DNA from 4 places in the Oceanobacillus sp. FSL W8-0428 genome. Region 2 is predicted to be linked to each of the others. Evidence: riboswitches for the same ligand, from Rfam matches in the RefSeq annotation. Region 2 holds a riboswitch; each other region holds the start of a gene.
The links. Region 2 has a riboswitch for S-adenosylmethionine ahead of MKY30_RS03265 (O-acetylhomoserine aminocarboxypropyltransferase/cysteine synthase family protein). Riboswitches for the same ligand answer to the same signal wherever they lie in the genome.

Region 1 (8,256 bases), 100 kb from region 2:
CAACGTCATGCGATACTCCGTGCAGTTATATTTATATTCATCGGTGCAGCTATTTTTATTAATCCAAATGGATTCTTGCATTTTGTGGGTTATTTGATTGCAGGGTATCTAACTTTACTAGGTGTTATTAAAATATATCAAAGCTACAAATTAAAACAACAGACCGGCACTTATGATATAGGTTTAGCAGGCGGCATTCTTTTAATTGTATTGGCTGCTGTCTTCATTTACTTTGCACCAACACTTTTCTCGATTTTACCGTTTTTATTAGGTTTAGCGATTATCATCAATGGACTAATGCAACTGATTGTAGCCTTGAATATAAAAAGTACTGGCTGGACTATTTTTTGTATTCTCCTCATGGTTGGAGGAGCTGTTCTTGTTTTTAACCCTTTCAAAAGCACGCTTATACTATTTCAAACCTTTGGCGTCATTCTGACATGTATAGGAATCTCTGAAATTGTGGGACATTTTCAAAATAGAAGAAAATAATAGATATTAAAGATGTAACTTATTATTTCTGCTTATATATCTATATTTAGCACTCTTTCTAAAGCCATTGACTTTTCATATATTTCATATTAAGATATAACAACAGTTACATAAGAACTCTTATTGAGAGTGGCGGAGGGACTGGCCCGACGAAGCCCGGCAACCTTTCTAGAATTCGTTCTAAAAAAGGTGCTAAATCCTGCAAAGCGCATTATGCGCTTTGGAAAATAAGAGAGGACGTTTAGTAAATAAACTTTTTCAACCTCTCTAGAGCAAATAGAGAGGTTTTTTATGTAACATTTAAAGAGGTTGTTCAAAAAGTCCAATAAATATAATACGGTGAATTTCTCCGTACTTTTTGAATTCTATTTAAAGTTATTTTAAAAGGGGACATCTTATCATGCAAATAGCTACTGTAAAGGGCTCACCAGGCCATTATCAAATTGGTGAAGGTGCTCTGAAACACCTTGCAGAAAACTTGAATGATCTGCATGTGGAACGAATTGCAGTCGTTACCGGCAGAACTGCCTGGGAAAAGGCAAAACCATATCTTCCAGCTGTAATTACAGATAACATAAAAGAGAAAGATATACATTTTGCAGATGGGCATTGTACTGTCGAACGAACCAGCAGACTTGCAAAGATTTATCAGGAACAACAGGTTGATGCTGTCATTGGTATTGGCGGCGGAACAGCTTTAGACATAGCGAAAGCATCCGCTATAAATGCACAAATAAAAAGCATCTTAATCCCAACCATTGCAGCAACTTGTGCAGCATGGACCCCGTTAAGTGTCTTTTATCAGGAAGACGGAGCGCATTCTCATTATACAGAATTTCCTGAGACCAATACATTGGTCATAGTAGAACCGGCAATTATCGCAGAAGCTCCTGTAAAATATTTAAAAGCAGGGATTGGCGATACGTTGGCAAAATTCTATGAAGCCCGTTCTTTAGTGGAAGCCTTCTATCCTGCTGGTACACTTCCAGTCTGGCTGCAAATTTCTCAGTTCGCAGCCCGTTCCTGCAAAGATATTTTGCTTGCTGACAGTGAAGCAGCAATTAAAGCTTGTGAAAATAATCAGGTGACAGATGCACTCATTCGCGTTATTGAAGCCATTATTGCAACAGGTGGTATGGTTGGAGGCTTTGGCGGGAAAGCTGGACGTATTGCCGGTGCACATTCTATTCATAATGGTTTAACAGCAGCACCGCAAATCGCTGATTCCCTTCATGGGGAAATCGTATCCTACGGTATTTTAGCTCAGCTTGTCATAGAACAGGATATTGAAGAGCTTCATAAGCTCTTGAATTATTATGAAGCATGGGGCTTTCCAACAAGCTTGGCAGACTTCTCCATACAGACAGATGATCAGGAGCTGTTGGAAGCTATTGCGGAGAAGGTTACCCGTGAAGAGGAATCTATTCATTTGATGAAGAAAGAAATCAATGCAGATAAAGTTATTAGTGCATTCTTACAACTTGAAGACTATTCAAAATAAAAATGAAAGTAGGAAGATCTATTATGAAGAAATATTTACTTAGTATTACAGCTTTATTACTCGTTTTCCTTGCTGCCTGCGGCGGAGATGACGAAAGCGGCAGTGAATCAGACTTACTTGAGGATGGTGTACTGACAGTCGGTGTAACAGCCGGGCCGCATGAAGAAATTGTTGAAAAAATAGCTGAAATTGCAGCTGAAGATGATTTAGAGATTAAAACGGTTGTGTTTAGCGATTATGTCATGCCGAATGTTTCTTTAGACGAAGGTGATATTGACATCAGCAGCTTCCAAACAGAACCTTTTATGGACAGTATGGTTGAAGAAAGGGGCTTAGATATTGTTAAAGTAGCAGATACTGTAACTTTCCCGATGGGGGTTTATTCTGAATCTGTTGATTCGCTTGAAGATATTCCAGACGGTGCAACATTAGGTCTTCCTGGAGACCCTACCAACAGCGGACGTGCTTTATTATTATTTGAACAAGCTGGACTTATCAAATTAGAAGAAGGTTTAGGTGTTAACGCAACAGTAAATGATGTTGTTGAAAATCCAAAAAATCTTGAGCTGCTTGAGTTAGATTCTGCGCAAATACCAAGGCAGCTTGGTGAAGTAGATGCAGCGGCAATTAATTCCAATTTTGCAATTGAAGCTGACCTTTCCCCTAAAGATGATTCTATCTTTATTGAGCAGGACTCTACCTTTGTTAACTTAATTGCAACCCGCACAGAAAATAAGGATGATGAAGTAGTTCAGCAATTTATTGATCTTTACCACACAGATGAAGTAAAAGAATTTATTGAAGAAAACTTCGACGGCTCTGTCGTTCCAGGCTGGTAAAATCAAATAATTTAAGTAAGCTGAAGCCTGATTATTACAATATAATCAGGCTTTAAAGTACAACATGGAAAAGGAGAAACATCTTATGAGAATACAGAAAAAAATATATGTGCTCGTATTTATAGCTCTGTTGAGCCTCGTTTTGGCTGCTTGTGCCAGTGAGCCAGATAGTAATACGAATGAATCTGGGAGCAATGATTCAGAAGGAGGTACGCCAGGCGGTGATTTAACGATTACCACTCCAGCAGATGCTGTATCACTTGATCCGGCTGCTTCCAATGATACCCCGTCCAGTGACGTACAACGAAATATTTTTGAAACACTTGTTACCCAGGATGAGAATATGGAGGTTCAGCCTTTGCTTGCAGAGGAATGGGAGCAAATTGACGATACTACGTGGGAATTCAAGCTGCGTCAGGATGTTAAATTCCATGACGGCTCTGATTTTAATGCAGACGTTGTAAAAGCAAATATTGACCGTACGCTTGATCCGGATGTAGGATCTCCACGCGCAATTATGTACAATATGATTTCTGAAGTCGAAGTAGTCGATGATTATACTGTTCATTTTAAAACAGAATATCCTTTTGCTGCATTACCGGCTCACCTTGCTCATCCAGGTGGAGTGATGATTTCAAAAGATCAGATTGAAGAAGACTACGCAGCTATGGAAGATGGAGAAGATGCTGGAAATGTTATCAGTGCAAATCCACAGGGCACTGGCCCTTTCAAATACGATGAATGGCAGCCTGGTCAATACGTCCGTTTAGTAAATAATGAAGATTACTGGGGCGAGCCGGCATTGCTTGATTCGGTAACCTTCAAAGTAGTTACTGAAGATTTAACTCGTATTGCAGAGTTACAGACCGGTGACTCTCAGGTTGCGAACTCCTTAAGCCCGTCTGATGTGGCTCAAATTGAGGGTTCTGATCATCTATCCGTTCAGGCTCAGGACAGTCTGGCACTATCCTATTTAGGATTTAACATGGAGAAGGAACCATTTGATGATGTACGTGTCCGCCAGGCAATAGCTAAAGCAATTGATAAAGAAGAAATTCTTTCCGGTATTTATGATGATGTTGGAATCCCTGCACATACTCCAATTGCACCAAGTGTGTTTGGTTACAGTGAGGACGTAAAAGACCAAGAATATAATATAGAAGAAGCGAAAGAATTACTTGCTGAAGCAGGTCTGGAGGATGGATTCTCCACAACAATTTGGACAAATGATGATCGTCAGCGCATTGATACAGCAACAAATATCCAGGCACAGCTGAAGGAAATTGGTATTAATGCAGAAGTAAGAACTGTGGAATGGGGCTCTATGCTTGAACAGACTGCTAACGGCGAGCATGATATGTTTGTCTTTGGCTGGACAACCGTTACCGGAGATGCTGATAACGGCTTATATCCTTTATTCCATTCAGATAATCTGGGTGAATCAGGAAATAGAACTTTTACAGTTGATCCCGAGCTCGATGATTTATTAGACCAGGCCCGTCAGGAAGGCGACCCTGATGAACGATTAGAGCTTTACCGTCAAACACAGGAATTACTGGCTGAAATTACGCCAATGGTTTATATTCACCATCAGCAATATTTATTAGGTGTCGATGACAGTGTAAAGGGATTAACTCAATCACCAACACAGCTTTTAAATTTAAAAGAAGTATCTATCGAACAATAATAGAATCTCCTCTTGCTCCTCAACCGGGGGCGGCAAGGGGAGTTTTTTATTATAAAAAGCTTACATATCCCAAATGAAAAATTTTCTTTAATTCTCTTAATTATCTCTGGAGTTTGTTTGTATCTAGTTTCGAATAAATAATGTACAACCCTATTAATCCTTAACGATATCTAAAAAACCATTAAGTTTTTTTCATTATTCATCTCCTTGTAACTCCTTATTTCTTCCACCATTGCAATACTTCAAAAAAGGAATTCTGTTATATATCTAGAATTTGTTATATAAGCATTTTTTTACTATGATTAAACTAAACTTATCTGAAGATTCTCATCCTGATAAATGAAGGGAATGTGTCCAATTTGATGCTCTATCGTTTACCCATATTGATTCTGACTACAGGAATTGTCTATATATTTATTTCACCATCAGAGCCGTTAGCATTCAGTATTTTCTTTAAGGTAATTCCAATGGTGCTTATTCTGATCTATGCTTTTGAGCAATCACTGCCAAAACGAAAGGCTGTACATTATTGGATTATTGGCGGTATTATATTTTGCCTGATTGGGGATGCAACGTTGCATTGGTTTTTAATCGGCTTAACTGCTTTTTTTGTTGGTCATGTATTCTATACAATCGGCTTTTTAAAAGAATGGCGCTTTTCTTTACCAAGATTTCTTTCTTCTATACCACTTATTCTTTTTGCCTGCTGGATTGGTTATCAGCTTATAAGCAGACTGCAGACTGATGGGGAGACAACCCTTATCATCCCTGTCATCGCTTATATTGGAATCATTACCCTGATGACATTTACGGCTGTAATGACGGGGAACCGCTGGGCTGTTCTAGGAAGTATTTTATTTATCATTTCCGACGGTATGCTTGCCTGGAATATGTTCATATCCAGTTTTGCAGCCGCAAATGAAGTTATTATGCTTACTTACTATAGTGCACAATTTCTTATTGCCCATAGCCTGTTTACCATTGACTCCAAACACAAAGGAGTTGCCTGGTAACAGCTCATGAGAAAAATATGTCTATAAATACGTAAAAAGCCCTTTTGCGAAAACATAATTTCGTAAAAGGACTTTTTAGATTACAGCATAGTATTCCTAAAGCCTCACTTTATATAAATGGCGTTATTTCCGGATGCTTCTGCAGGATATCCACATAATGAATAAGATCATCTGATAATTTATTTAAACGATCAATAACATTTTGATTCGTGATTATATAGTTTGTATAATCCTTTTCTTCAACAAATACATATTTGGGAATTACCCATGCATGCATATAGTGAAGAATCGGTTTTAAATGCTGTTCCGGCACTAAATAGTGCTTCGTTGTGCCCGCAGTTGCTACAATTGCAACCATTTTATTCCGAAAAGCATCGACAGGAAGCAGATCAAAAATATTCTTTAATGTTCCTGGAATAGATGCTTGAAAAACAGGCATTCCGATCAGGATTCCATCAGCCTGCATAATTTTTTCCAACAAGACTTTTGTGTCACCTGTATAATCTTTGTAAGGACGTCCGTCACTGAATACCACATTGTAGTCCTTTAAATCTAACAGTTCTATATCTACTCCAGTATGTTCTTTTTCCATATACTTTAATACATGGTCCACTGCAACTCTTGTTTTTGAGCCGACCGTTGAACCAGAAATACCAACTATTTTCACGGAGCATCCTCCTATATTATCAATTTATTTCTTTTTGTCCAGGAATGTTTATCTGATTCTTAATCAGTCTATGCAAACATATGGATGCACATTTACTTTGTTCGCCTATAAATAGACTTCTTTATAACGCGAACCTTCTATATTGCTCATATGATTACAAAGGAACATAAACAGACAGGAATGAAAACGCTTTTTAAAAGCAGTTATTTACCTGTATTATACCTAGTTGACAAATAGAAATACAGTTAGATGCTTATCAGTCTGGAATCCATTGGTACTCTTTTAAATTCACACGCCCGGCAGAACTTACATGAATATCTTCCGCCTCCAAACGGGTGCGCTGCTCCCAATTTGCCTCTTCATTTGGAATTGCCAGCTGGCCTTTTGCATTGATTACACGGTGCCAGGGCAGGTTATGCTTTCTGCTCATTGAATGGAGGATCCGGACAACCTGTCTCGCAGCTCTAGGATTACCGGCCTCTCTGGCTATTTGTCCATAAGTCATAACCTTTCCTGGTGGTATTTGCTGTATTATTTTGATAACCTCATGTGTAAAAGGAGTCATCCTTTATCATTCCTATTCCAATTTTTATCGCAGTACACCGAAAAGAAACTGCTAAATGAAGTTTTACTTTACCTCACATATTTTCGCGGTACACGTTTTCCAATTAAACAAACTGTTTCATAATGAATGGTTTGCATTTGTTTTGCTACAATGTCCAAAGAAACATATCCTTCACTGGGGGCGCCAAAAATGGTAACAATATCATTCTCATGAACATCATCTATGTTCGAAACATCCACCATCGTCTGGTCCATACAGATGCGTCCGACAATCAGACATTCCTTCCCACGAATGGTAACATGCCCCTGATTGGATAAGAGACGTGATAATCCATCTGCATAGCCGATTGGTAAGGTAGCAATTTTTACTTCTTCCTTTGTTGTATAGGTTCTGCCATAGCTGATAGATTGTCCAGCCGGAACAGGCTTAATAAGTACAGGCTTTGTTTTCAAGCTCATCACCTGCTTCAGCGGCAGAATTCCCTTTAAATGAGGCTCCGGATAAAGACCATACAGGCTTACTCCTACACGAACCATATCCAGGTGCATTTCCGTATATGCAATCGTCCCGGCGCTGTTACAGCAATGCTTGATAGGAATTTTGTACCCATTCGCTTCTACTGCCTGATAAATCTGCTGGAATCTTTCAAATTGCTGATACGTATACTCACTTGACTTGCCATTATCCGCCTCCGCAAAATGAGTAAAGATTCCCTCTACTTCTATTTCTTCCTGGTCTAAGGCTTGACATAACTCCAATGCTTCTTCCACTGACCGGATACCAATACGCGTCATTCCTGTATCCACTTTGATGTGAACCTTTGCCTTTTTCTCTAAAGTTATTGCTGCCTGGCGAATTGCTTCTATTGTTTCCTGCGAATAGACTGTCAGTGTTATATCCTGCTCTATTGCTTTATGGACTGCATAACCCGGTGTATAGCCTAGTATTAATACAGGTGCAATAATCCCTGCTTCTCTTAAGGCCAGTGCTTCATCTAAAAAAGCAACTCCAAGCCAGTCCGCTCCATTAGCTAATGCTTCTTCAGCAATTTCTACAGCTCCGTGACCATATCCATCTGCCTTCACAACAGCCATAAAGCGTGCTTCTTTATGAATATGCTGTTTGAATTGTTTTACATTAAAGGCTAAAGCCTGCAGAGATACTTCCGCCCAAGTATCTCGGAAACTTGTTGTTTTCATGTTTTGCCACCTCGTATTTGTCGTCATTAATTCTATATTTATTCTCTATTTTCAGTTCACAATGTATCAATCTGATTTTATCACTTTCATTCTTTAAAGAGAAATGATGCTGCTTAAAAGGAATATTAAACCTCATAAATGTTTAGTCGCATATGTACCCATTAAAGAAGTGAGCCGTTTCTTATGAAACAGCTCACTTCTTTAATGTTTCTTTAGATGACTTTGTATCTTCCCGATGAACAACATTCCACTTGCCGCCAAACAATTGTATACTTTTTTCTATCTTCTTTATC
Region 2 (8,256 bases):
CTTTAAGAAGCACGGCCGCATCAGATTCTGCTTCCCATCCGTTCATTTCTGCAAATTCACCTTCCAGCTCAGCGGCACGGATGCCGTCCTCTTCGCTGAAATCTGCTTTCATATAAATAGCATCTTTTTCCTGTTTGACTTTGTATAAACGCTCATGACCCATTAATACAGTTTCCAGCACGGGATGCTCTTCATAAGCATAGTGATCTTGCTTTAAAACAGTCAGACGCTGCCCCGGTGTCAGAGATACATTCCCAGATTGCGGTTCAATTTCACCAGAAAGAATTTTCAGGAAAGTTGATTTTCCGGCTCCATTTGCCCCAATAACACCGTAGCAATTTCCAGGCGTGAATTTTAAATTTACATCTTCAAAAAGCTTCTTGTCGCCATATCGTAAACTAACATTAGTTACTGTTAACATTTTATTAATTGCCTCCATTAAATCATTATCAAAATAAGCTTACGTTATTTACGGAAACAATGCAAGATAAGACCGCTATATCTATGAAAGTATCTCAATTTCCAGCTCTATAAAGATATAGACCTGAAGGCTTAGTTGAAAATATGACGCTGGGTTATTACGGATGGATAAGATAACCGCTAAAATAAAAATAACTTAAAAATTAAAGAGGAAGAAAGTTGGGCTTCATTATTTATATTCTTCACCACAGCTTAAGAAGAGGAGGAGTACAAATGGGTGCAAAAATTTTGCAACACACGGGTGCTATTTCAGATAATTTTCATATACTGATAAATAAGAACGAGCTAAGGAAGCGTTTTGCTGCGGCAGTTTATTACATCAGAAAAAGTGAACAGGAAAAAGAAGAAACGAGAAAGTTAATGCATATGCAATATAAGCTGGAAAAAATATACCGGCAGGAGTATATAAATGCACAGAAAAATGCAGAGGTTCAATTTATGCAAATGAAGGCTGCTGAACAGGATTCAGAAAAAGAGGTATATCATTTTGCACAAATAGCGTACAAGACTTGTAAAAAGCGCATGAAGAAAATGCAAATCACAGCAGAGGAAGCATCTAATCAGCTGGAATCAATGAAAAAGATATATCATGAAATGGACAGCCAGCTCAAAATAATGAAAAGAAATCTGATGAAGCAGATGAACTATGAAAATATTGACAAATTAGATAATCCATTGAAACTTTTTGTCATTTAATACGTAAATAAATGTATAGCAGAATAAGAAGAATCACCATTATTCATATCCTTTTTTAAATAGAAATAAATCTATTAAGAGGAAATGTGTACCATATAAGGTATACTTTTATCAATTTTTGCACCAGCTATTGTATATTAAAATACTTTTGTATATATTAATAAAAAGGGGTATGTCCGAAGAGGGGGAACAAGTAGATGAAAAGCAAGACGGTTTATTTGCTGTTTACCGATACAGGAAGCTATCTATCACGATTGATTCATCTGTATACCCAGGAGCCTTTAAACCATGTTTCTATTGCTTTAGATAGAGAATTAACAGAAGTTTATAGCTTTGGGAGAAAACAGCCTGATAATCCATTTATCGGTGGCTTTGTGAAAGAGGATATTTTTTCACCATACTTAAATAGCTCTATGTGTGAAATTTATGAGCTTAAAGTGACCGAAAATGAATATGAATATATTAAATCCTTTATTCAAAATATAGAGATTGACAAAGATAAATATCGTTATAATTTTATTGGGTTATTTGGAGTCATGATGAAAATAAAAATTACACGTCAGACAGCCTTTTTCTGTTCACAGTTTGTGGCAACTATTTTACAGGGTGTAACGAGCCTTTCATTAACAAAAGACCCTTACTTTACAACTCCGGAGGATATTCGAACTGCTCCAGATTTGAAGCTTGTTTATGAAGGAACATTGTTACATTATCAAGATAAGGATTCTTTATCTTCAACAGAGCAGCCATCATTATCTTATATTTCTAATTTATAGGTGTTGAGATAAAAAATCTTAAAGAACCCGGGCATTTGTACTTCCTTTACTTTTCCCGTAATAAGGAAGTACTGAATCTGCTAAAATATTATTTTACAAAGCACGGAGCATCTTAAGTTGAGGCTCCGTGCTTTGTTCTTTACTCTATTCAAATAGATTTTGCATTGCTTCTCTCGAGAAATCCTGAATGCCTAGTGTTTCATAAGGGACGACCAGCTTCATGGTAATATTATTTGCTTCTAGATCCATATGCTGTACAGCTACATCGAAATTGCCCTGTAAATTCATATCTGTAACAGCTACATAAATTTCCTGGCTGTCCGGGTCTATCGTTACCCATTCAGGCATTGGTAAAAATTTATCCATGTATTCCATAATTTTTTTGTTTGGCAGTTCTAAAAGTCCAACAGAGATAGACTTCAGTTGTAAAACCAGATCACCGTTTGTCTGCTCAATCGGTTCAAAACGGACAGAAAGAGGAACTGTGGAAGAGAAGACAGGCAATTCACCCATCAGATGCACATCATCCTCAAGAAAAATACGGTAATGGTGATCCGTCCCCTCAAGTAATTTCTCAATATAAGCATTGATTAAATTATTTAAGTTTTGCTTTGTTGTCTGAATGTAAAACTCAGAGCTTTCCTGCTCGTCTATTACAGAATTTTGCGGGAACTCATTTTTAGAAACTGGCCAAAAAATAAGCGCCAGCAAAAGGAGTAAGATAGCTGCATTAAAGATAAGAAGACCGAGAAAACCGGCTTTCCATTTATTATTTATTTTTATTTGTCTATTCTTTACTCTCATTATGTTTTCATCCCAACTTAATTAAAATATTCCAGAATACGTTCAGCCATTAGATAATATCCATCATAATTAGGGTGGAAATTATCGTCTGAAAATAAATTTGCAGTCTCGTCTTCAAATAAATCATCAATTGGTACAAAGGTGCTGCCTTCGTATTGATTGACTGTCTCTCTTCCTATAGTATTCCAATCAGCGACAATCTGGTCCAATTCTGGAATGTCCTCAAAATAATTTGTAAAAGGATTAAAAATACCTAATAGATAAATAGAGGCATCCGCATTAATGGAACGAAGCTTATCAAATATTTCGCTGAGACGATCTTCGTAGAAAGCCTGTTCCTCGTTAAAGTAGCTGATCTCCAAGTCCATAATATTTTCCTTTAACACTTGCATAATATCATTAGCACCGATGGTAATGATAATAATATCTGCTTCTTCTAAAGCATCCGTTAATTCAGGCTCATCCTCCAGACGGGTGAGCAGCTGATCGGAGCGGTTTCCACGTTTTCCAAAGTTATCAAAATGGACATTTGTATCAAGTGCCTGAAGTGTTCTGTCTAATATCCCGACATAGCCCCCCTGATTTGTATCGTCTCCTACACCCTGAGTCAGTGAATCACCAAGAGCAACGATATCCACATTTTCCTCAGAAGCAAATCCGAATGTATTTTCAAAAGGCTCATCGACAGCTATTTCCTCATTTTCTTGTTCGTCTGCGTTTCCCATAACTTCCTCGCTGTCGTCTTCTGTATCTTCTTCGCCATTTTCTGCTGGTTCAGACGTAATTTGTTCTCTAAGAGCTTCTTCTCTTTCCCGTTGTTCAGAGCTTAATTGAAAATATGGCAGCTGTAAAATCGAAAAAACAGCTATAATGATAATAAGAATGGAGCTAATGAGAATAAGCCATCTTTTTTTGGTCATTTTCATGATTACACCTACGTGTTCTTTTCTTCTAGTTTATGTTGGAACAAATAAAATTACTTAATAATACGTAAAGAAAATGTTCAAAAAGTCCAATAAAAAATGGCAGGGGAAGGAGCTTTTGCTTAGATAGCCTGTATTGTTACAGGCAACACAGGGTTACCACAAGACGGAGAAGTCTGTCAGCTTGCTATCCCCACAGGATAAGTAACCGAAGCCTAGTCCGGTTTCATCCCCAGTACGTAATCGAGCAGCCCTTATCAGCTGATTTTTGAACATACATGTAAAAAGTTTATTTGATGTGTACGTATTTGTAAAATAATTTGGTAGAGTAGATGTTTTTATTTATATTCCTATTTTAATCAAGGATTATAAATAATAAACAGGTTTAAATGAAAAACGCCTTCTAATTTTATGTAGAAGACGTGACTAAACCTCATTATAACATAAAAGTACCCGTCTTTCTTCACGATAAAACATCAAATGTTCTAATAGAAGAAAGGCGGATACTGTATAATTATTTTAACTAATTTCTGAAGCTGCGTAATTCCAAGGCAAACTGTGCCGGCTGGATATTTGAAAGAATAAATACTTCAGATGTTACTTCAGAGCTTGTGTCTGTGAACAAAATAGTTCCCTGATAAGCTGCATTTTCTTCTGGTGCCGGCTTACCTTCCTGCAGCCAAATTGCATCAGCCCCGGATAGTATATCTGTTGTTACCTCATCTATATCTGTTGTGGGAATAACCTCATAGCCTAATTTATAAAGAGGCGCAATATCGTCATCCGCGATGCCGACAGCTACAATGCGTTTTTTACGGACACCTTCACTGCGGTCAAATGGAGATTGCAGTAAGTTTTTCACTGCTATTTCTTCCGCAGATTTCTGACTGCCATGCGATTTTCCGGTCGCTTTATCTATTGCCTGTTCCAGATCAGCTACAATATCATCAAATGCTTCCAGACCGACGGATAGACGAATCAATTCTTCTGTAGTACCACTTTTTGCCAAGTCCTCATCTGTTAATTGCTGATGGGTCGTAGAAGCAGGGTGAATAATAAGTGACTTTGCATCGCCGACGTTGGCAACGTGAGACCAGAGTTCCACATTATCAATCAAGATACGGCCTGCATCCCGGCCTCCTTCAATGCCAAAGGTAATAACAGAACCAAAACCGCCATTTAAATACTTCCCGGCAAGCTGATGAGATGGGTGTGATGCCAGCCCGGGGTAGTTGACCCATTCTACAGCAGGATGTTTTTCCAGATAGGCTGCCAGCTTTTCTGCATTTTCACTATGCCTTTTGATACGTAAATGTAAGGTTTCCAATCCTTGAAGTAATAAAAAGGCATTTTGCGGGCTTAGAGCAGGTCCGATGTCACGTAATAATTGGACACGCAGCTTTGTTATAAAAGCAGTCGGTCCTAAGTCAGCATATTTTAAGCCATTATAGCTTGCATCCGGCTCGATAAAATCTGGGAATTTCTCGTTGTTCCAATCAAATCTGCCACTGTCAACCACAATACCGCCAATAGTTGTACCATGTCCGCCAATCCATTTCGTTGCAGAATGCACAACAATATCCGCACCCCATGTTAATGGTTTTGCAACATAAGGTGTAGCGAAAGTATTATCAATAATTAAAGGAATACCATGATTATGGGCAATGTCCGCAACGGTTTCTATATCAAAAACATATAGGCTCGGGTTAGTAATGATTTCACCAAAGATTGCTTTTGTTTTATCTGTAATCGCAGCTTCAATTGCTTCAGGATCTGTTCCATCTACAAATTTTACATTGATGCCATAGCGGGGGAGTGTGTTGGCAAATAAATTATACGTCCCGCCATATAGATTGCTGTCTGCAATAATTTCATCACCGGCACGTGTAATATTGAGAATTGCCATGGTAATGGCTGCCATCCCCGATGCTACTCCTAAGGCTCCAACACCATCTTCTAATTGGGCAATCCGCTGTTCAAATGTATCTACAGTTGGATTCATAATTCGTGTGTATATATTTCCCGGCTCTGCCAGCCCGAATAAATTCTGTGCATGCTCCGTGTCCCGGAATACGTAAGAAGTAGTTTGATAGATAGGCACTGCCCGGGACCCGGTTGTTGGATCAGGAACCTGGCCTCCATGTAATAAAATTGTCTCGTCCTGCTGGATTGAATGTTTTGACATTTTATTTCCTCCCTTTTAGATATATCCTCTGTTACTAAAAAGAACCCTCTTCTTAAAAGAAGAGAGCTCTTGTCATCGACTTGGAACTCTCTCTTATCTTTCAGATTAATCTGTAGGATTTGGCACCAGTTTTTGTTCAGGTTGCCGGGCTTCACAGGGCCTATTCCCTCCGCCGCTCTTGATAAGAGATTATGCTAAATATTTAGAAATTACTAGAGAGTATATAATTATAGAGATTAAATGTCAAGTAGTTTACTATGAATTAATAAAGTTTCATTTAAAAAAAGGATGGAAGGGGATTACTGATGAGTAAAATTTTGAACTATCAAATAGATTTTGAGAATTCATAAATGGAAATGCAGGTAATAACTGTGCAAGAGAAGCAGTTGAATATTTTATTTGAAAATTTTTTAGCCTTTCATTTTGAAACGCAACTGCCTGATAGCATCCTTTTAGATATAGTCGAAGAGAGAACCGATTTATTTACTATAGAGAATAAAGAATTGTTAGAGAAGGAAAAATATTATTGATGGTCTATATGTTATAAAAGTACTGATTATTTTAAATAATTATATCAAGGAGAATGGTTATCGTTACTATAAGATATATTCTTCATTTGGATTTAATAGCTGGATTCTTTCGGAAAGGTGCATTCTGGATTAAGGGTAGGCTAAAATAGTATTTTCCTGTATTAAATGAAAAGAAAAACAGCAATAAATAACAAAACTGCCCCAATATAATTAATCGGAGCAGCTTTATAAATTTGGTATGCAACTAATAGTGGAGTTTTCATTCCCTGTTGCTTTGGATAGCTATGAACACATTAGTTAAGCTTATTTCGGATAATTAAATCTTTATACCTATAAAAGGATCTTTTCTTCGTCCGGTTTAAAATACCCTTTCATTAAGCTTTTTCATTTTTAGCTTTGTTTCTTGCACGCGGTGCATCCCGATAAATACTTGCCATATAGATAATAAGAGCTATCCAAATAAGGGCAAATGTAATCATATGATGTACCGTAAATGTTTCATTATATAAGAACACACCCAAGAAGAACATAATCGTCGGTGCAACATATTGCAAAAATCCGACCATTGCTAATGGAATCCGTTTGGCCCCCGCTGCAAATAGCAGTAAAGGAACTGCAGTTACGATACCGCCCCCAATTAATAATAGATTATCTGATGCAAACAGGGGAGAAAAAGTAAATGACCCTTCTGATGGAATAAATATCAAGTATAATAATGCAATCGGTGCAACGACCAGTGTTTCAATAGTAAGTCCATACATAGCATGGAGGTTTATTGTCTTTTTAATGAGTCCGTAAAAACCAAAACTCATCGCTAATAATAGAGAAATCCAGGGAAACACGCCATAGCTTAAAGTTAAATAAAGTACACCGATACCAGCGAGAATAAAGGACAGAACTTGTCCTTTGGTTGTCTTTTCCTTCAATACAAAGACCGCCAATAAAATACTGATCAGAGGATTGATATAATATCCTAAGCTGGCCTGCAGCACATGCCCGTGCTGTACAGAAAAAATAAACAAGAACCAGTTGATGGATATTACAATAGAAGCTGTAATAATAGCAAGTGCTTTCTTTCTATCCTTTTTCAACAGCTGTACTGTTTCCATTAAATGCCGCCAGTTGCCAGTAGCAAGTACTAAGAAAATCATAAATACCAGGCTCCACACAATCCGGTGAGCAAGTACTTCACCGGCAGGGACATTATCGAGAAACTTCCAATATATTGGGAATATCCCCCATAATAAATAAGCAACAAAGGTAATAATCGCCCCTTGCTGTAAAGGTTTATTTTCCATCTTTTATTCCTACCTTCTGAAAAAATCAAACTAAATCTAATAGTAAAACTTTATCAGGAAGGAATCAATGGCTTTTTTAAATAAGTTAATACTTATTTTCATAACAAGAACACCTCTGTTCAATAAAGTCAGGTAAATTTATGAACCTGAAACATTTCCAACAGAACAGGAATACTTTATTATAAGTGTATAGACTCATCAGAATTTATCATCTATATAAAGGATGGGAGAGAGAATAAATGAGTAAAAAGTTTAAACATATGGAAACAGCAATAATTCATGAGGGGTATGATTCAAAAGAACTGCTCGGCAGCTTAACACCGCCAATTTTTCAAACCTCTACATTTACTTTTGATACAGCGGAACAGGGAGCGGCACGATTTGCCGGAGAAGAAGAGGGACATGTTTATTCGCGTATCGGCAATCCGACTGTGCAGGTGCTGGAACAAAAACTGGCAGCACTTGAAAAGGCGGAGAAAGGGCTGGCATTTTCTTCGGGGATGGCTGCAATTTCAGCAGTTTTAATCGCTCTCACTAAAGCAAATGACCATATTATCTGCTCGT
Region 3 (8,256 bases), 4.0 Mb from region 2:
AAGCGGTTTAGAATATATGCCTATAACTTAAAAAATCGTTTTAAAATGGTGTAAATATAAATGATTACCCTTTCCATAAACAGCTGAAAATCATCTGTTTTTCAGACTTCTTTCCAGAAAATATTTCCTCTGATATACTTTAATCATTATAAATTAGTTGGAGGAATACAGATGATTGAATCTTATAAAGGAATCTCTCCATCTATTGATCCTGCTGCATTCATTGCAAAAAATGCTGTGATTAATGGTGATGTAACAATTGAAGAAGAAGCAAGTATTTGGTTTCATACTGTTATCCGGGGAGATGTCGCCCCTACAAAAATTGGTAAACGGACAAATATACAGGATCTTTCTATGCTGCATCAAAGTCCAAATATGCCGTTAATACTTGAACATGATGTAACAGTAGGTCATCAGGTGACCTTGCATTCAGCAACTATACGCCATCATGCACTTATCGGTATGGGTTCCATTATTTTGGATGGTGCAGAAATTGGAGAGCATGCATTTGTCGGTGCCGGGAGTCTGGTGCCTCCAGGGAAGAAAATACCTCCTAGAACCTTAGCAATGGGCAGGCCTGCTAAGGTAGTCCGTGAATTAACGGATAAGGATTATGAAGAAATGGAACGTATCCGCAAATCCTACGTGGAAAAAGGACAGTATTATTTAAGAGAAACATCAATGGGGATGGATAAATAGCATCACTACCATCTTGATTGCATGTAAAAAATGTCAGGCATCCTCAGATACCTGACATTTTTTTATTTAGCAGTTAAAGCTTTTAATTCTTCCACTTTATCTGTTTTTTCCCACGGGAATGTAATATCTGTGCGGCCAAAATGACCATAAGCAGCGGTATTTTTAAAGATTGGTCTTCTCAAATCCAGCATACGGATAATACCTGCCGGACGCAGATCGAATAGCTCGCGCACTGCTTCCACTAATTTTTCTTCACTGACGAGCCCTGTGCCAAATGTATTAATCGAAATAGAGACCGGCTGTGCTACACCAATAGCATAGGCTAATTGAACTTCACAGGAATCAGCCAGACCTGCAGCAACGATATTTTTAGCAACATAGCGTGCAGCATAAGCAGCAGAACGGTCCACTTTCGTTGCATCTTTCCCGCTAAAGGCTCCACCGCCATGTCTTGCATAGCCTCCATATGTGTCAACAATGATTTTTCTTCCTGTTAAGCCGACATCCCCTTGTGGTCCGCCTAATACAAAACGGCCAGTCGGATTAATGAAGTATTTTGTCTTATCATCCAGTAATTCACTTGGTACAACAGCTTCTACAACATGTTTAATAATATCCGCTTCTATTTGTTCATTTGTTATATCTGGATGATGCTGTGTAGAAACAACAATAGTATCTACACGTAACGGCTGATCATTTTCATCATACTCCACCGTTACCTGAGTCTTTCCATCAGGACGCAGGTAATCCACAATTTTCTCTTTACGGACATCTGCTAATCTTCTGGATAAACGATGAGCCAAAGAGATTGGCAGAGGCATAAGCTCTTCTGTTTCATTGCAGGCAAACCCAAACATCAAGCCCTGGTCTCCAGCTCCTATTGCTTCAATTTCCTCTTCAATTTCCTGTCCCCGCCTTGCTTCTAACGCTATATCCACACCTCCAGCAATATCAGGAGACTGCTCATCAATAGCAGTTAACACTGCACAAGTTTCAGAATCAAAACCATATTTTGCTCGGGTGTATCCAATATTCTTTACTGTTTCACGTACAATTGCAGGAATATCTACATACGTACTTGTAGAAATCTCTCCGGCAACTAAAACAATTCCAGTTGTAACAGTTGTTTCACACGCTACTCTCGCATTTGGATCCTTCGAAAGAATCTCATCCAGAATAGCATCAGAAATTTGGTCAGACATCTTATCCGGATGCCCTTCAGTAACTGACTCAGAAGTAAATAAACGACGATTTGCAGCCATAAGGCTAACTCCCCTTTTCCTTGTATGTTACGGAACTCTGTTTCAATGTAAATCTATCATTCCACCCAATGTGGTTTCATTTTTTATGCAAACTTTTAATATATTTAAAAAGTCTCCTAAAAACAAAAAAACCTCTCCTTCAAAATACATGAGGAAAGGGAAACATATTGGCCTTTCGCTCTTATTGTTCAAGGAATGATCCTTGCATCAGGTTAGCACCTTTCACATTATGTGAGGTTGCTGGGCTTCATCGGGTCTGTCCCTCCACCATCTCTGAATAAGAGTATCCGTTCAATAATTAGATTAACGAAACAAGCCTCTCCTGTCAACCCAATTACCCTATGTAGCATAAAAAATATTTTTTCATAAAGTAGTATGGACTATTATATTTAATGTGTTATACTAATAAACATATTTTAAGGATAAAATGAATTCTACACCATTAAAAGGAGTGAATAATTGTCTTATGAAAATATTGCGGAGAAGTATTCTGGAGGAGTTCACTTCAACAAATATTTACAGCAACTATTCTGTAGGCCAACTTATTGAAAAAATTATCAATCGTGATGAAGCGAAATTGACAGCTACTGGTGCTATCCGTGCTACCACTGGAAAATATACAGGACGTTCTCCAGAAGATAAATTTATTGTAAAAGATGCCTTATCAGCAGATAAAGTAGACTGGGGAAATGTCAATCAGCCAATTGATGAGGATACCTTCAATCAGCTGCTTGACAAAGTGATTGCATATTTAGATAACAAAGAAGAAATTTTTCATCTCCAGGCCTATGCCGGTGCAGATGAAAAGTATAAACTGCCTATTCAAGTTATTAATGAATATGCTTGGCACAATTTATTTGCAAGACAATTATTTATTCCTATTGAAAAAGAGATGGAGCAATTGCACGAAGCTGATTTTACAGTAATCTCTGCTCCCGGTTTCAAAGCCAATCCTGAAGCAGACGGTACAAATTCAGAAGCATTTGTTTTAATTTCTTTTGAACAGCGCATTGTACTTATTGGAGGAACAGAATATGCAGGAGAGATAAAAAAATCAATCTTCTCTGTAGTTAATTTCCTTCTGCCTGAGCAAGATGTCCTGTCCATGCATTGCTCCTCCAATGTAGGAGAAGAAGGCGATGTAGCTTTATTTTTCGGATTATCCGGAACTGGAAAAACTACACTCTCAGCAGATGTTGACAGACGATTAATCGGAGATGACGAACATGGCTGGAGTGAAGATGGCGTATTCAATATTGAAGGTGGCTGCTATGCAAAATGCATTAATTTATCGGCAGAAAAAGAGCCGCAAATTTTTGATGCTATCCGCTATGGATCTGTTTTAGAAAATGTAGTATTAGATGAAGATACGCGGGTCCCTGACTATGATGATACTTCTTTAACCGAAAACACACGTGCTGCTTATCCATTAGAAAATATTGATAATAGCCTAGAGCCTAGTGTCGCTGGACACCCAAATACCATTATATTCTTGACAGCGGATGCATCAGGAACCTTACCGCCAATCAGTAAACTGACAAAAGAACAGGCAATGTATCATTTCCTGAGTGGATACACCAGTAAGCTGGCTGGAACAGAACGTGGTGTGACAAAGCCTGTTGCAACATTCTCAGCATGCTTTGGTTCTCCATTTTTACCGTTAAATCCGTCAGTATATGCAGAAATGCTTGGAGAAAAAATTGATAAATTTAATGCCAATGTATTTCTTATTAACACAGGCTGGACTGGTGGTGCTTACGGGGTTGGAAACAGAATGAAGCTCTCCTATACCCGGGCAATGGTCCATTCAGCTTTAATTGGTGAACTGAATAACGTGGAAACAACAATAGATGAAATTTTTGGATTAGCCATTCCAAAATCGATTCCAGGTGTTCCAGATGAAGTTCTTGTTCCTAAAAATGCTTGGGAGGATAAAGAAAGCTATGAAACAGAAGCAAAGGTACTGGCTGGCAAATTCCATATGAATTTCGAGAAATTCACAGAAGTAAGTGAAAACATAAGAAAAGCTGGACCACTTTATAAATTAGTATAATCATCTCCTCTATAAAAGGGTAAACTCATTATCTTGAGTTTACCCTTTTTCACTTTTCCTCTCCCTGTAATTATCCGCAGCCTATTTATCCTAATTTATAGGCGTTCACACAATCATCCCGCCAATCATATATTTATAGAAGATGTTCAAGATCAGTTTTTGAGAAAGGAAGATGAAAGTGAGAAAACTTTCCTGTTTCATTTTATTAATAAGCTCTCTTCTTCTAATTAGTGCTTGTAATCAAAATAAAGTGACTAAAATAGACCTTGCGGAAGTAACTCGTTCTATTTTTTATGCACCGCAATATGTCGCTTTAGAAAAAGGCTTTTTTGAAGAAGAGAGGCTGGAGGTGGATTTACAAACAACTTGGGGTGGAGATACAACGATGACAGCACTTTTGTCTGACAGTGCTGATATTGCTCTTGTTGGTTCCGAAACATCTATCTATGTCTATGCTCAGGATTCCAGAGACTATGCTGTGAACTTCGCCCAGTTAACCCAAACGGACGGCACATTTTTAGTAGCCAAAGAAGCAGATGAAGACTTTAATTGGGAGGATTTACGGGACAGCAATTTTCTCGGACAGCGTGTTGGCGGGATGCCGCAAATGGTTGGAGAATATGTCTTGAAGCAGCATGATATTAATCCCCATGAAGATTTAGATTTAGTTCAAAATATTGACTTCGCTAATATTCCAGGTGCTTTTGCCAGTGGTGATTATGAATACGTTCAATTATTTGAACCTACAGCAAGTATTTTTGAAGCAAATGGTCAAGGACACATTATTGCTTCCTTCGGCGAAGAATCTGGTCAGGTCCCATATACCGTCTTCATGGCAAAGGAAAGCTTTTTAGATGAAGAGGAGGAAACTGTTAAAGCATTCACCAGGGCAATTTATAAGGCTCAACAATGGGTGCAGGAGACAGACTCATTAGAAATTGCCAAGGTAGTAGAGCCTTATTTTGAGGATACAGATGTAGAAATGCTCGCAAATGCAATCGAGCGTTATAAACAGCAAGGCTCCTATGCTACATCTCCACTGCTTGAAGAAGCTGCCTGGGAAAATCTGAAAAGCATTATGGATGAGGCCGGTGAACTCCCTGGAGATGCTCCATATGAAGATCTTGTTAACACTGATTATGCTGAGCAAATTATTGAAGAATAAAGGAGGGTAAAGATGTCTTATCTAACATTAGATGGAGTATCTCATTATTACTTCTCCAAAAAGCAGTACACAGAATCATTGCACAATATTTCTTTCTCTGTTAAGAAGAATGAATTTGTTGCTTTACTCGGCCCAAGCGGCTGTGGAAAATCAACATTGCTTTCGATGATTTCTGGAATGCTCCAGCCTGCTGAAGGTGAGATTTTAATAAATAATGAAAAAATAGAGATTAGCGATTTAGAAATTGGCTATATGCTGCAGCAGGATTATTTATTTCCATGGAAAACCATTATAGATAATGTACTCTTAGGACCCCAGATTAGAAAAAGACAGACAAGTGACTTAAAACAAAGAGCAATAGCTCTCCTGGAGGAAGTTGGACTCGAAAATGTGGCTGATAAATATCCAAGTGAATTGTCCGGCGGGATGCGGCAGCGGGCTGCTTTAATAAGAACGCTTATCACGGAGCCGGAAATTCTATTGCTGGATGAACCTTTTTCTGCACTCGATTTTCAGACAAAATTAAAACTGGAAGTATTGGTATCCGATTTACTTAAAGCTTATCAAAAAACGGCTATACTGGTAACACATGATATTGGAGAAGCAATTTCTATGAGCGACCGGATTATTTTAATGTCCTCGAACCCTGGTGCTATTGCTAAAATATACGATGTACCTGTTGAATTAAGGGATGAATCTCCTTTTCTCGCAAGGAAACATCCTAAATATGGACGGCTGTTTGACAAAATCTGGGCTGACCTAGACCAGCAGAAGCATACGGTAAAACCGATAGAGGAGAATGCTTATGAACGGTCCTAAGTTATTTGCAGCTTATCAGCAAAAGTTAAAAAAAGAAGCAAAAATTGTACTGACCTGGCAGCTCTCCATTCTGATTCTTTTTTTCGCCTTTTGGGAAGTAGCCAGCAGATTGTATTGGATTGATCCGCTTTTATTCAGCTCTCCCAGTCGTGTATTCAGCTCTATATGGAGCAGACTTATACAAGGTTCTTTACTAGGCCATATTCAGATTACACTGCTCGAAACCATACTCGGCTTTTTAATAGGTACTATTGCCGGAATCATCATAGCTTCCATGCTTTGGAGTTTTCATCGTTTTTCAAAAGTCATGGATCCTTATCTGGTTGTCTTTAATGCTATGCCAAAGGTTGCACTTGGACCAATACTTATTGTAGCTCTCGGTCCTGGCTATTTATCAATTATTGCGATGGGGTTTATTATTTCTGTTATTGTCACAACCCTTGTCGTGTTTGCAGCTTTCAATGAGGTTGATCAAAATTATTTAAAAGTATTAAGGAGCTTTGATGCAACAAAATGGCAATGCTTTAAAGAAGCTGTCTTTCCCGCTTCCTTACCCGCCATTATCTCCACATTAAAAGTAAACGTCGGGCTTTCCTGGGTAGGGGTTATTGTCGGAGAATATCTAGTTTCCAAACAAGGTTTAGGATATTTAATTATTTACGGTTTTCAGGTGTTTGATTTTACACTCGTTATGTCGAGCCTGGTCATTATCGCTATCCTTGCTGCAATTATGTACAAAACTGTAGAGAAAATTGAGCAATTACTGATAAGAAAATAATCTTCTAAAGTAAAAAGCAGACAGCTAAGTGCTGTCTGCTTTTTACACATATGTTTTTTTAATCCGGAGCATGCAGGATTCTAACACTGCATCCTTCATAATAAAACTATAATTTGATTTTCTTTTTACATTCGCCGGTACCTCTCTAAGTAATACCGGCCCGTTTGTTTCATAATAGGTGGGCTGCGGCGTAAGTTCATCTATTTCCGCAAAGTAGACGTTCTTAATCACTGTTTCGTATCGCCCGTCCACCTTATACTGACCAATGTAGTGGAGCTTTTTTACTGTCGCTCCTGTTTCCTCCATTACTTCCCGGATAGCTGCTTGTCCGGCTGTTTCCCCAGGTTCTACCTTTCCACCAGGAAACTCTATTCCTCTTTCCTTATGATCTGTTAACAGCCATTTATCTTTATATCGGCAGATGATCCATACATGCTTTGGATTTTTTGAAAATGGATGATCTAAAAAAGATAATTGTACCTTATTATTGTAATAATCTTTAAAAACGTTCACTTCTTCCACTACTTTCCCACGGTGGTGTCATCACTTATAGCTTATATCTTGGATTTTCCAGCCGTTTTGAAGTGTCATCTCCACTACAAGAGTGTAACTTCCTACCATGTCATTTTCATTTTCCTGTACCAGTCGTACGGAATGATTAGATGTATTAATCATATCATATTCATTTTCTTCTTGAAACCATGGCATTGTTTCTGTCGGAAATACATAAACGCCATCTGCTTCTACCCGAAAATAATAATCGACAAACTGCTCAGCTAATTCTGTTGTTAGATATGCTTCAAAGGCCTCCGTCAGTTCCTGTTCTGTCGCATAGTCCTTCAATTTATAAGAATCATCTGCATCCTGCTTCAGGGTATCTAATAATCCATTCATTACACGAATAATTTCTTCTTTATCAGGTTGTGTTTCTTCTGCCTCTGCAGCAGGTATATCAATTTGATTCTCACCTTGTACAGTAACTTCTCTTGGCGCAGTAATAGAGAAAATAATTGCTATCATTACGGTAAAACAAAGAATTAAAGCGAGTTTTCTCATAGTTAGCACTCCCTGTGGATATCTATGTTTTAATATACTTTTAAAAATCCGGTTCCTCTGAAAGTTAAAAGTCATTTTTAAAATTTTATCTAATATACTGTACCTTTTTATTATACCATCTAAACATTCCTATCATAAAGCACTGTTTTACTTGGTGCTTATTCTCCTTTATAATAATTATTTTCCATCTAATATACCCATAGTTCGGATATGGTTCTTTGTCTGTTCATCTCCTAGATCATACAACGTTTGGTACACGTCCGACATGGTTTCATCATATACATCGTTGGCTGTATCCAGATGATATGGAATAAAAGGAATATGCGAACGTTTATAGGTATCAAAACTTGCTTCATGCATCCCTTCAAATTTTCTGCGCAGCATTAACACCTCATCCGTAGTCGCATAAATAACAAAGTCGTCA
Region 4 (8,256 bases), 1.5 Mb from region 2:
GATACCTCAGAAATAATTTCTTCTAATGTTGTTGTTTCCGTAACCGCCATGCCAATATTGACAACTCCAAAAAAATTGCGCAGCGTATTTGAAGGGAAAAGATTTCTCAAATTAACAGGAATGGCGATTTTTATTTCCTCCTGGTAAGCTCGGAATTTCAATCTTTCTTTATAAATAGCTGCAATAATAAGTGCTGAAATAAAGGCGGTAATTGTTGTTCCATGCTTTTTAGCAAGCTTGTGTACCTTCTCTGCGCTCATTTTTCCATGGATGACAATTGTCTGATCTATTAACCCGCCGCGGATTTGGTAAGAAGATGCTTCTTTGAATTTTTGCGGTTTTTCATCTGTTACGTAATTTTGGTAACTGTCATCCCGCTCATAATAGCTTGGTTCATCATGAATGTTAATTAGTGTGCTTTCATAACTTACGTCTTCGCCCAGATGAAGGAGATAATGATAAATAAGTGCCTTTATAAATTCTAAAGCGCCTGTACCATCTGTTACAGAGTGAAAAAATTCCACAGCTATTCTTTTCTTATAATAGGTAACACGCATCAAGAAGCCGTTTGTTTCTATAGGATCAATGGGTGCGCATGGATATTGGTTTTCATACTGAACAAAAAGCTTTTCATTATTTTCAACAAGGAAATCCCAAAATAAACCTTTGCTGAGCTTTACTGCAAACATTGGCAGACGCTTGATAACGTCATCAAGTGCAAGCTGTAGCTTATCAGGCTGCACAGTTTCCTTCATTACTGCTGCGAGCCGGAAAACTGAAGAATTTGTCTGTTCAGATACAGCATGAAACATTTTGCCTGCATTATCAAGTTTATACCATTCATCCATCTTTCGAACACCTCTTAAACGTTCTGATTTTGCTTGTGCAATATCTATCTGGATAGAACCAGTTTCAATTATAAGCTTTAACTTTTACTTTAACAGATGGTGCCCTTTTTTTGTACTATAACAAGTATCAAATTTAAAAAAGGTTTATATTTTAAAAGTGGAATGGTATTTCGTGTCTATCATAGAAATTATACACCATCATTTCTGTATAAAAAAAGAGTAACCACACGTATTACCGTAAAGTTACTCCTTATCTAAATAAAGAAAATGATATAAACAGAAAATGCTCCAAACACAATAATATAAAAAAGAATTTTAGCAATCGTCGGCTTCTTCAATATATCGTAAACAGCGGTAGCAGCAATAATAAGCAGTGCAATAATCATGGTTACTGTATTCAGGAAAAAAGTAATTAAAATACCTGAAATCAAAAACAATATACCTATTACTATATTTTCTTTTCTTTTCATAAGTCTCCTCCAAATTATTGAAACCTGAGCTGCTTCATAAAAGAAAAGAGCAGACAGGAACCCGCTCTTTATAACAATTAATAATCAGAGCCTTTTAAAGTAAGCTGCTTCACTTCTTCAACTGTCTTTGCTCCAGATAAAGCCATTGATACAGAAACCTCTTGTGCAAGGTTGGCAAATATCTTTTGAACACCTGATTCACCCTGCAGAGCCAGTGCATATGCATAAGGGCGTCCAAGTAAAATTGCGTCAGCGCCCAGTGCCAGAGCTTTAATTACGTCTGCTCCCCGGCGGATGCCGCTGTCAAAGAGCAGTGGGAAATCTGGACCGACAGCTTTACGGATAGCCGGTAATGCTTCCAGACTTGGAATAATCCCGTCCATTTGTCTGCCACCATGATTAGAAACAATAATCCCGTCAATCCCGGCCTCTATAGCCTGTTTTGCATCTCCCGGATGAAGAATACCTTTTAAAAAGATTGGCAGATTTGTACGCTGATGTAACTCTGCTATGTTGTCCCAGTGAAGATGTGGATGATGCAGATTCTCGATAATTGAATCAATTTCATTCTGGCCTTCTTTCAGTCCTTTTTGAAAAGCTGGATCCTGTACATAGTTGGCTTTTCCATACCCTTTTTTCAAGGGAGAATATTGATAGCGCATATCATCTTCCCGCCATCCAAGCATTACTGTATCCACAGTTACTACAATCGCTTCATAGCCTGCTTTTTCTGCCCGTTCTGCCATGCTGTAGGAAATAGCATCATTACTTGACCAATATAATTGAAACCATTTTGGTCCTTCAGGCACAGCCTCTGAGACCTCTTCGATAGACCTGGCAGTAACGGTGCTTTGAATATATGGAATATTCATAGAGGCAGCCACATTTGCAATGGCAAAGTCGGGCTCCTCATGGACCATTTTTAAATGGCCGATGGGAGCCACCATAAATGGAAAAGCATATTCTTTTCCAAGAATACGAATAGATGTGTCCACCTGAGATACATTACTTAAACATCTTGGAATAATGGAATATTGCTCAAAGGCCGCTCTATTTTTTCTTAATGTTTCTTCACCGCCGGCGCCGGAGCGGATGTGACCAAACACTTCTTCAGGTAAGGTATGCTTTGCTGCAGCTTCAAGCTGTTCGGGTCCGATAGGAAAGGAATCCTGTATAGTTATATGCTCTAGAAAAGAGCCTTTTTGCGATGATACTGACATATTTTTTACCTCCGTTTAATCTTTTTTCATCCGCGCCGCAAGCCGGTTTCCGATAGATTGGATACCTTGGACGATAATAATCAGGAGAATAACAGTGACATACATCACATCTGTTTCATAACGCAGATGTCCAAATCTGTATGCAAGGTCACCTAAGCCCCCGGCACCAACAAGGCCTGCCATAGCTGTTGCCCCGATAAGACTGATTGTTGCAATGGTTAAAGCCAGTACAATTGCCGGTCTGGCTTCACGAAGCATAACATTCCAAATGATGTGATGTGTTTTTACCCCCATTGCACGGTATGCTTCAATAACACCTTGGTTTACCTCCAGCAAGGAAGATTCAATAAGTCTGGCTATATATGGAGCAGCATTAACAACGAGTGGTACAATAGCTCCTTCCACACCAATAGAGGTGCCTACTACGAATTTGGTGAATGGAAGCATAAAAAATAAAAGAATAATAAACGGAATCGAACGAATGACATTTATTAGTAAATTAAAAAACTGATAGACAAATTTATTTTGCAAGGGTTGCCCGGGACGTGTCAAAATTAAGATGATGGCTAAAATGATACCTATAAGTACTGAGAAAGCAAGAGAAATAGCAACCATTAGAAATGTATCTTTTATTGCTTCGTAAAATATTGGCAGCCATTGATCAATAAATGATTGCATATTAGTTTACCCCCAATTCTTCTATCTCTACGCCTTGTTCCTGCAAGAAAGAGAGTGATTGTTCTACTTGATGATCATTACCAATCAAATGAACGACGATATTACCGACAATTCCATTTTTTAATTCGATAATATTTGCTGTCAGAATATTTGGCTCTACATAAAATTGCTGTGTAACCTTGGATAACAGCGGCTGTCCTGTATTTTCGCCCAGGAAGGTCAGACGAACAACTTTTCCTTCCAGCTTCAATTCATTAACCAGACGGTCAGATAATTTCCGCTGTGAAATTGTATTGAGGAATTTTTTTGTTGTCGGTTGTTTTGGCTTTGTAAATAATTCAATCGTAGACCCTTGTTCAATAAGATTTCCATTTTCAATAACATATACATAATCACATATTTTTTGAATAACGTTCATTTCATGCGTGATTAATAGAATTGTAATCCCGAGCTCTGCATTAATTTTTAGTAATAGCTCGAGAATGGAATTGGTTGTTTCGGGGTCTAATGCGCTGGTTGCTTCATCACTCAGGAGCACCTGTGGTTCCTGAGAAAGTGCTCTTGCAATAGCTACACGCTGCTTCTGACCACCGGAAAGCTGAGCAGGGTAAGAATCTTTTTTCTCAACTAAATCAACAATTTCAAGGTATTTAACAACTCGTTCAGCAATCTTTGATTTCGGTACGCCGAGTAATTTTAAAGGGATTGCAATATTGTCGTAGACGGTAGCTGTTTTTAATAAATTAAAATGCTGAAAAATCATGCCGACTTTTTGTCTTGTTTGCCGAAGCTTTTCTTTTGATAGTTTTGTTAAATCAATTCCGTCAATCCATACCTTTCCCTTAGATGGCGTTTCCAGTAAATTGACACAGCGTATTAATGTACTTTTTCCTGCACCACTATAGCCGATCACGCCATGGATTTCTCCTTTATTGACAGAAATCGTTACATTGTCTAATGCAGTAACATCTTTTCCTTTTTTGGACGGAAAAATTTTTGTGACATTCTCTAACTTAATCATTGATGTTCTTCCTGCCTTTCTATTTTTAAGCGGGGGGATGTTATCATCTGTGCGCTTTAATATAATATCTGCACAATTCATAAAAAGAGCCTCTCTGTTGAAAGAGAGGCCCGAAAATATGGTCTTATTTTCTGCTCTCATCTTTCAAGACGAATGTCTTGCTGGAATTAGCACCTTTTTAAGGTTGCCGAGCTTCAACGGGCCAGTCCCTCAGCTACTCTGGATAAGAGATATATTATTTATAGAGGATGTTCAAGAAGTCCCTGAGGTAAAGCGGTCAATCTCATCTGTGACATAGCTTTTTCAGTGGCATTTTTTGAACTCGCAATTATAGAATTGTATTATTTAAAAATAGCCTATTTTATATGTTTCGTCAATGCTTATTTTGAAATAAGTCAAGTTTTTCAATACGGCAAATTGCTTCACGAATACGCTCGTCCTCGACAAGTAATCCGACACGTATATAACCTTCCCCGGTTTTCCCAAAACCATTACCTGCTGCAACGGCTACATTTGCTTCCTTTAATAAATAATCCGCAAATTCTTCACTTGTAAATGCTGCCGGCACTGGAAGCCAGGCAAAGAAGGAGCCTTTTGGAGCTGTTACATCCCAGCCGATGCGTTTGCATTCTTCCAGTAAAACATTTCTGCGCTGTTCATAAAGCTTTACAAGAGAGGAAACGCAGCTTTGGTCACCTGATAATGCTTCGGCAGCAGCCTTTTGGATAGCTGGAAAAAGGCTGACAAATAAATGATCCTGCAGAATATTGATAGCTTCAATCATATCTTTATTTCCGGCAGCAAACCCGACGCGCCAGCCTGCCATATTATATGTTTTGGAGAGGGTATATAGCTCAACGCCAACATCTTTTGCGCCTTCTGTTTGCAGGAAGCTCACCGGCTGATAATCGTCAAACCCGATTGCGCCATATGCAAAATCATGGATGATTCCAATATCATTTTTCTGCGCTAATGCAATGGTATCTTCAAAAAATTCCTTTGTTGCAACTGCTCCGGTCGGGTTATTCGGATAGTTGAGATATAATAGCTTAGCAAGTTTTTTCTGTTCATCTGTTAAGGCAGTATAGTCCGGTAAAAAATCGTTTTCTTCTAATAACGGAAAGGTGTCATAAGTAACATCTGCTAATGGTACACTGGACAGATAATCCGGGTATCCTGGATCAGGTAAGAGCATTAATTCACCGTGATCCATTAGAGCTAAAGGAAGTTCTACTAAGCCGATTTTACTGCCAAATAAAATAGCAATTTCTGAAGCGGGATCTAGATCAACATCATATTCTCTTTTATAAAACTGTGCTGCAGCCAGCTTTAATTCATCTGTACCACGGAAAGGAGAGTATTTATGTGTAACAGGATTTTCAACACTTTCCTGAAGGGCGCGGATAATATGCGGTGGCGTAGGCTGATCTGGATTTCCTTGACCTAAGTTAATAATATCTCTTCCTTCTGCTATTGCAGCAGCTACTTTACCTGCAAGTGCAGCAAAGAATTGGGAAGGAAGCTGTTCTACACGACGGGATAATTTCATAATCTATCGACCTCTTTATACTATAATTTGTAAATGTTTTCTCAGTCTACCTGGCAGAGGATTTCCTGACTGAATGAATTTTCACTTTATAATTATATATAATAGTATAAGTTTGCAGAGAGATTGTCTATCAAAAAAAGATAAGGTGCTGGTAGATGTTTTTGGGGTTTTTTTCCAAATAAACTATTTCACCCTGCTTTCCATTGCATTTCATATTTGAAAGTAGTAACATAGAAATCGTGTCAAATTATGTTAAATAATTAGATAATTCCAAGAATTATAGGTTTGGAAATAGGAGGAATAAAATGAATACCAAACTGCGTATAGGAAATTATTTAGCAATTGCATTTATGTTATTTGCTTTATTTTTTGGAGCGGGGAACTTGATTTTCCCGGCACAGCTGGGACAACTGTCAGGTGATAACCTCACGCCAGCTATAATAGGATTTTTAGCAACCGGAGTAGGGCTGCCTTTTCTCGGTATTATGGCAATGGGCTTCTCTGGAAAAAATAATCTGCAAGAGCTTGCGAGCCGTGTTCATCCTATCTATGGACTTGCGTTTACAGCATTACTTTACTTAACCATTGGCCCATTCTTCGCAGCGCCAAGAACAGGAACAGTTGCTTACGAGGTAGGCATTGCTCCATATGTAAATGATGGAGCGCATTCTACAGTTTTATTAATTTTTACTGGAGTATTTTTCTTGATTACACTGCTTTTTTCATTATTTCCATCGAAAATTGTTGATAATATTGGGAAATTCCTGGCGCCGGCTCTTGTTATTTTACTGCTTGTTCTATTAGCAGTTGCATTCTTCAATCCGATGGGCTCTATCCAATCTCCAGACGAAACGTATCAATCTGCAGCCTTTTTTACCGGGTTTATTGAAGGATATAATACTATGGATGCCTTAGCTGCTCTGGTATTTGGGATCATTATTATTAATGTTATTAAAGGTTTTGGAATTACGAATAATAATCAAATCTTATCTGCTGTTACTAAGATTGGTTTAACATCAACAGCATTACTCGCAATTATCTATGTAGGGATATCCTATTTAGGGGCAACCAGTGTAACAGAGTTAGGTGTATTTGATAATGGAGGGCCTGTGTTAAGTGGTGCAGCATCGCATTACTTTGGTACGTTTGGAGCCATTTTGCTCGCAGCTATTATTATATTGGCATGTCTGACAACAGCAATTGGATTGGTTACAGCAAATGCGGAATATTTTCATTCCTTAATCCCTGCTATTGGCTATAAGCCGTTTGTCTTTTTCTTTTCCATCTTAACATTTGTAGTAGCTAATTTTGGTCTGGAAAATATTATTTCTTACTCTGTACCTGTGCTGATGTTTCTATACCCACTAGCTATGGTATTAGTTTTATTAACATTTGTGTCACCAATTTTCAATCATTCACGCCTTGTTTACATCCCGACCATTGCGGTCACTTTCCTTTTTAGTATCATAGATGGTCTTGTAGCACTTTACGGATCATTAGAATTGGAGCTGCCTGAATGGCTGGATGTTCTTGTTGAAACACTAGGTGATGTTCTTCCGCTTTATGCAGAAGGACTGGGCTGGCTTATCCCGGCAGCTGTTGTAGCGGTGATTATGATTATTATTGCGAAAGTGAAAGATTAAATAGAAATAAAACCTGGCTGTCAGATGAAAAATCTTTCAGTCAGGTTTTTTAATTTCTCCACTGCCTGCAATACCATAGAAGAACAGCTTCATTAATTCTTCCGTTAATGGAACAAGCTGTTCGATAGCGTCACCTTTTTGCAAATAATCGGTAAACATTTGCAAATAGACGAAGATAGCGGTATCGCTGATAGCAGGATCAATGAAGCCTTCATCTCTGCCTTGCTGAACGAGCTGCATCATTGCAGGCAGTGCTTTTTCTTGATAAAGGTGCTCAATAAAATTGCCAGGTATTTTGTATTGGTCCATCATATAGTTGGAAAATTCCTCGTGTAAATCATTTACAGTTTGTGCCTCAGAAAATATAAACTGCTTCATCTTCTCTTCGTATGATATCGGCTCTTCAATCAGTTTATGGTATTTTTCCCATGTTTGATTCACAAAGTAAATAAGTGCTTCATACAATAACTTTTCTTTGCTCTCAAAATAATTATAAATAGTTACCTGTGAAACATTTGCTTCCTTCGCTATCTTTGAGATGGAAACCTTTTTGATACCCTCTTTTTGAAAAAGTGCTGCACTTGTATTTAAAATTTTTTCTTTTTTAACCAATGTTCTTCTTTCAAAACCGTCCATAGCTTGCCACCTCCATTTTTATCATATCATATTTGGAAATGAAATATAAATATAAAAATATTTCAAAACTTATTGACCTAAGATGATTTTATCTATATTATGAAATATATAATGTGTAATATTTCAAAACTTTCGGGGAGGGTTTCTTATGACTGTGCTTCAGCTGGATAGGGTAACGAAAAAATTTGGTG

Region 1: another riboswitch for S-adenosylmethionine. It lies ahead of MKY30_RS03715 (iron-containing alcohol dehydrogenase family protein); the one in region 2 lies ahead of MKY30_RS03265 (O-acetylhomoserine aminocarboxypropyltransferase/cysteine synthase family protein).
Region 3: another riboswitch for S-adenosylmethionine. It lies ahead of metK (methionine adenosyltransferase); the one in region 2 lies ahead of MKY30_RS03265 (O-acetylhomoserine aminocarboxypropyltransferase/cysteine synthase family protein).
Region 4: another riboswitch for S-adenosylmethionine. It lies ahead of MKY30_RS10570 (methionine ABC transporter ATP-binding protein); the one in region 2 lies ahead of MKY30_RS03265 (O-acetylhomoserine aminocarboxypropyltransferase/cysteine synthase family protein).

Annotation. Positions count from the first base shown of each region.
Region 1 covers NZ_JBBORB010000001.1:849,466-857,721, forward strand. The annotation lists gene MKY30_RS03710 (HdeD family acid-resistance protein) at 1-492, shown strand, start outside; SAM riboswitch class I at 610-726, shown strand; gene MKY30_RS03715 (iron-containing alcohol dehydrogenase family protein) at 893-1,993, shown strand; gene MKY30_RS03720 (MetQ/NlpA family ABC transporter substrate-binding protein) at 2,017-2,832, shown strand; gene MKY30_RS03725 (glutathione ABC transporter substrate-binding protein) at 2,918-4,519, shown strand; gene MKY30_RS03730 (lysoplasmalogenase) at 4,882-5,532, shown strand; gene MKY30_RS03735 (NADPH-dependent FMN reductase) at 5,642-6,199, opposite strand; gene MKY30_RS03740 (MGMT family protein) at 6,456-6,764, opposite strand; gene alr (alanine racemase) at 6,833-7,963, opposite strand; gene MKY30_RS03750 (hypothetical protein) at 8,157-8,256, opposite strand, start outside.
Region 2 covers NZ_JBBORB010000001.1:744,987-753,242, reverse strand. The annotation lists gene MKY30_RS03290 (ABC-F family ATP-binding cassette domain-containing protein) at 1-421, opposite strand, end outside; gene MKY30_RS03285 (hypothetical protein) at 694-1,176, shown strand; gene MKY30_RS03280 (hypothetical protein) at 1,374-1,952, shown strand; gene MKY30_RS03275 (YpmS family protein) at 2,097-2,756, opposite strand; gene MKY30_RS03270 (SGNH/GDSL hydrolase family protein) at 2,774-3,676, opposite strand; gene MKY30_RS03265 (O-acetylhomoserine aminocarboxypropyltransferase/cysteine synthase family protein) at 4,203-5,864, opposite strand; SAM riboswitch class I at 5,955-6,052, opposite strand; gene MKY30_RS03260 (hypothetical protein) at 6,215-6,394, shown strand; gene rarD (EamA family transporter RarD) at 6,769-7,692, opposite strand; gene megL (methionine gamma-lyase) at 7,932-8,256, shown strand, end outside.
Region 3 covers NZ_JBBORB010000001.1:4,738,165-4,746,420, forward strand. The annotation lists gene MKY30_RS22795 (gamma carbonic anhydrase) at 172-699, shown strand; gene metK (methionine adenosyltransferase) at 762-1,961, opposite strand; SAM riboswitch class I at 2,140-2,245, opposite strand; gene pckA (phosphoenolpyruvate carboxykinase (ATP)) at 2,428-4,014, shown strand; gene MKY30_RS22810 (ABC transporter substrate-binding protein) at 4,187-5,179, shown strand; gene MKY30_RS22815 (ATP-binding cassette domain-containing protein) at 5,192-5,998, shown strand; gene MKY30_RS22820 (ABC transporter permease) at 5,985-6,776, shown strand; gene ytkD (RNA deprotection pyrophosphohydrolase) at 6,819-7,289, opposite strand; gene MKY30_RS22830 (hypothetical protein) at 7,320-7,832, opposite strand; gene MKY30_RS22835 (hydrolase) at 8,010-8,256, opposite strand, start outside.
Region 4 covers NZ_JBBORB010000001.1:2,258,405-2,266,660, forward strand. The annotation lists gene MKY30_RS10550 (phthiocerol/phthiodiolone dimycocerosyl transferase family protein) at 1-848, opposite strand, end outside; gene MKY30_RS10555 (hypothetical protein) at 1,103-1,318, opposite strand; gene MKY30_RS10560 (alpha-hydroxy-acid oxidizing protein) at 1,396-2,538, opposite strand; gene MKY30_RS10565 (methionine ABC transporter permease) at 2,554-3,216, opposite strand; gene MKY30_RS10570 (methionine ABC transporter ATP-binding protein) at 3,218-4,237, opposite strand; SAM riboswitch class I at 4,372-4,467, opposite strand; gene MKY30_RS10575 (pyridoxal phosphate-dependent aminotransferase) at 4,611-5,786, opposite strand; gene brnQ (branched-chain amino acid transport system II carrier protein) at 6,092-7,429, shown strand; gene MKY30_RS10585 (TetR/AcrR family transcriptional regulator) at 7,466-8,065, opposite strand; gene MKY30_RS10590 (ABC transporter ATP-binding protein) at 8,214-8,256, shown strand, end outside.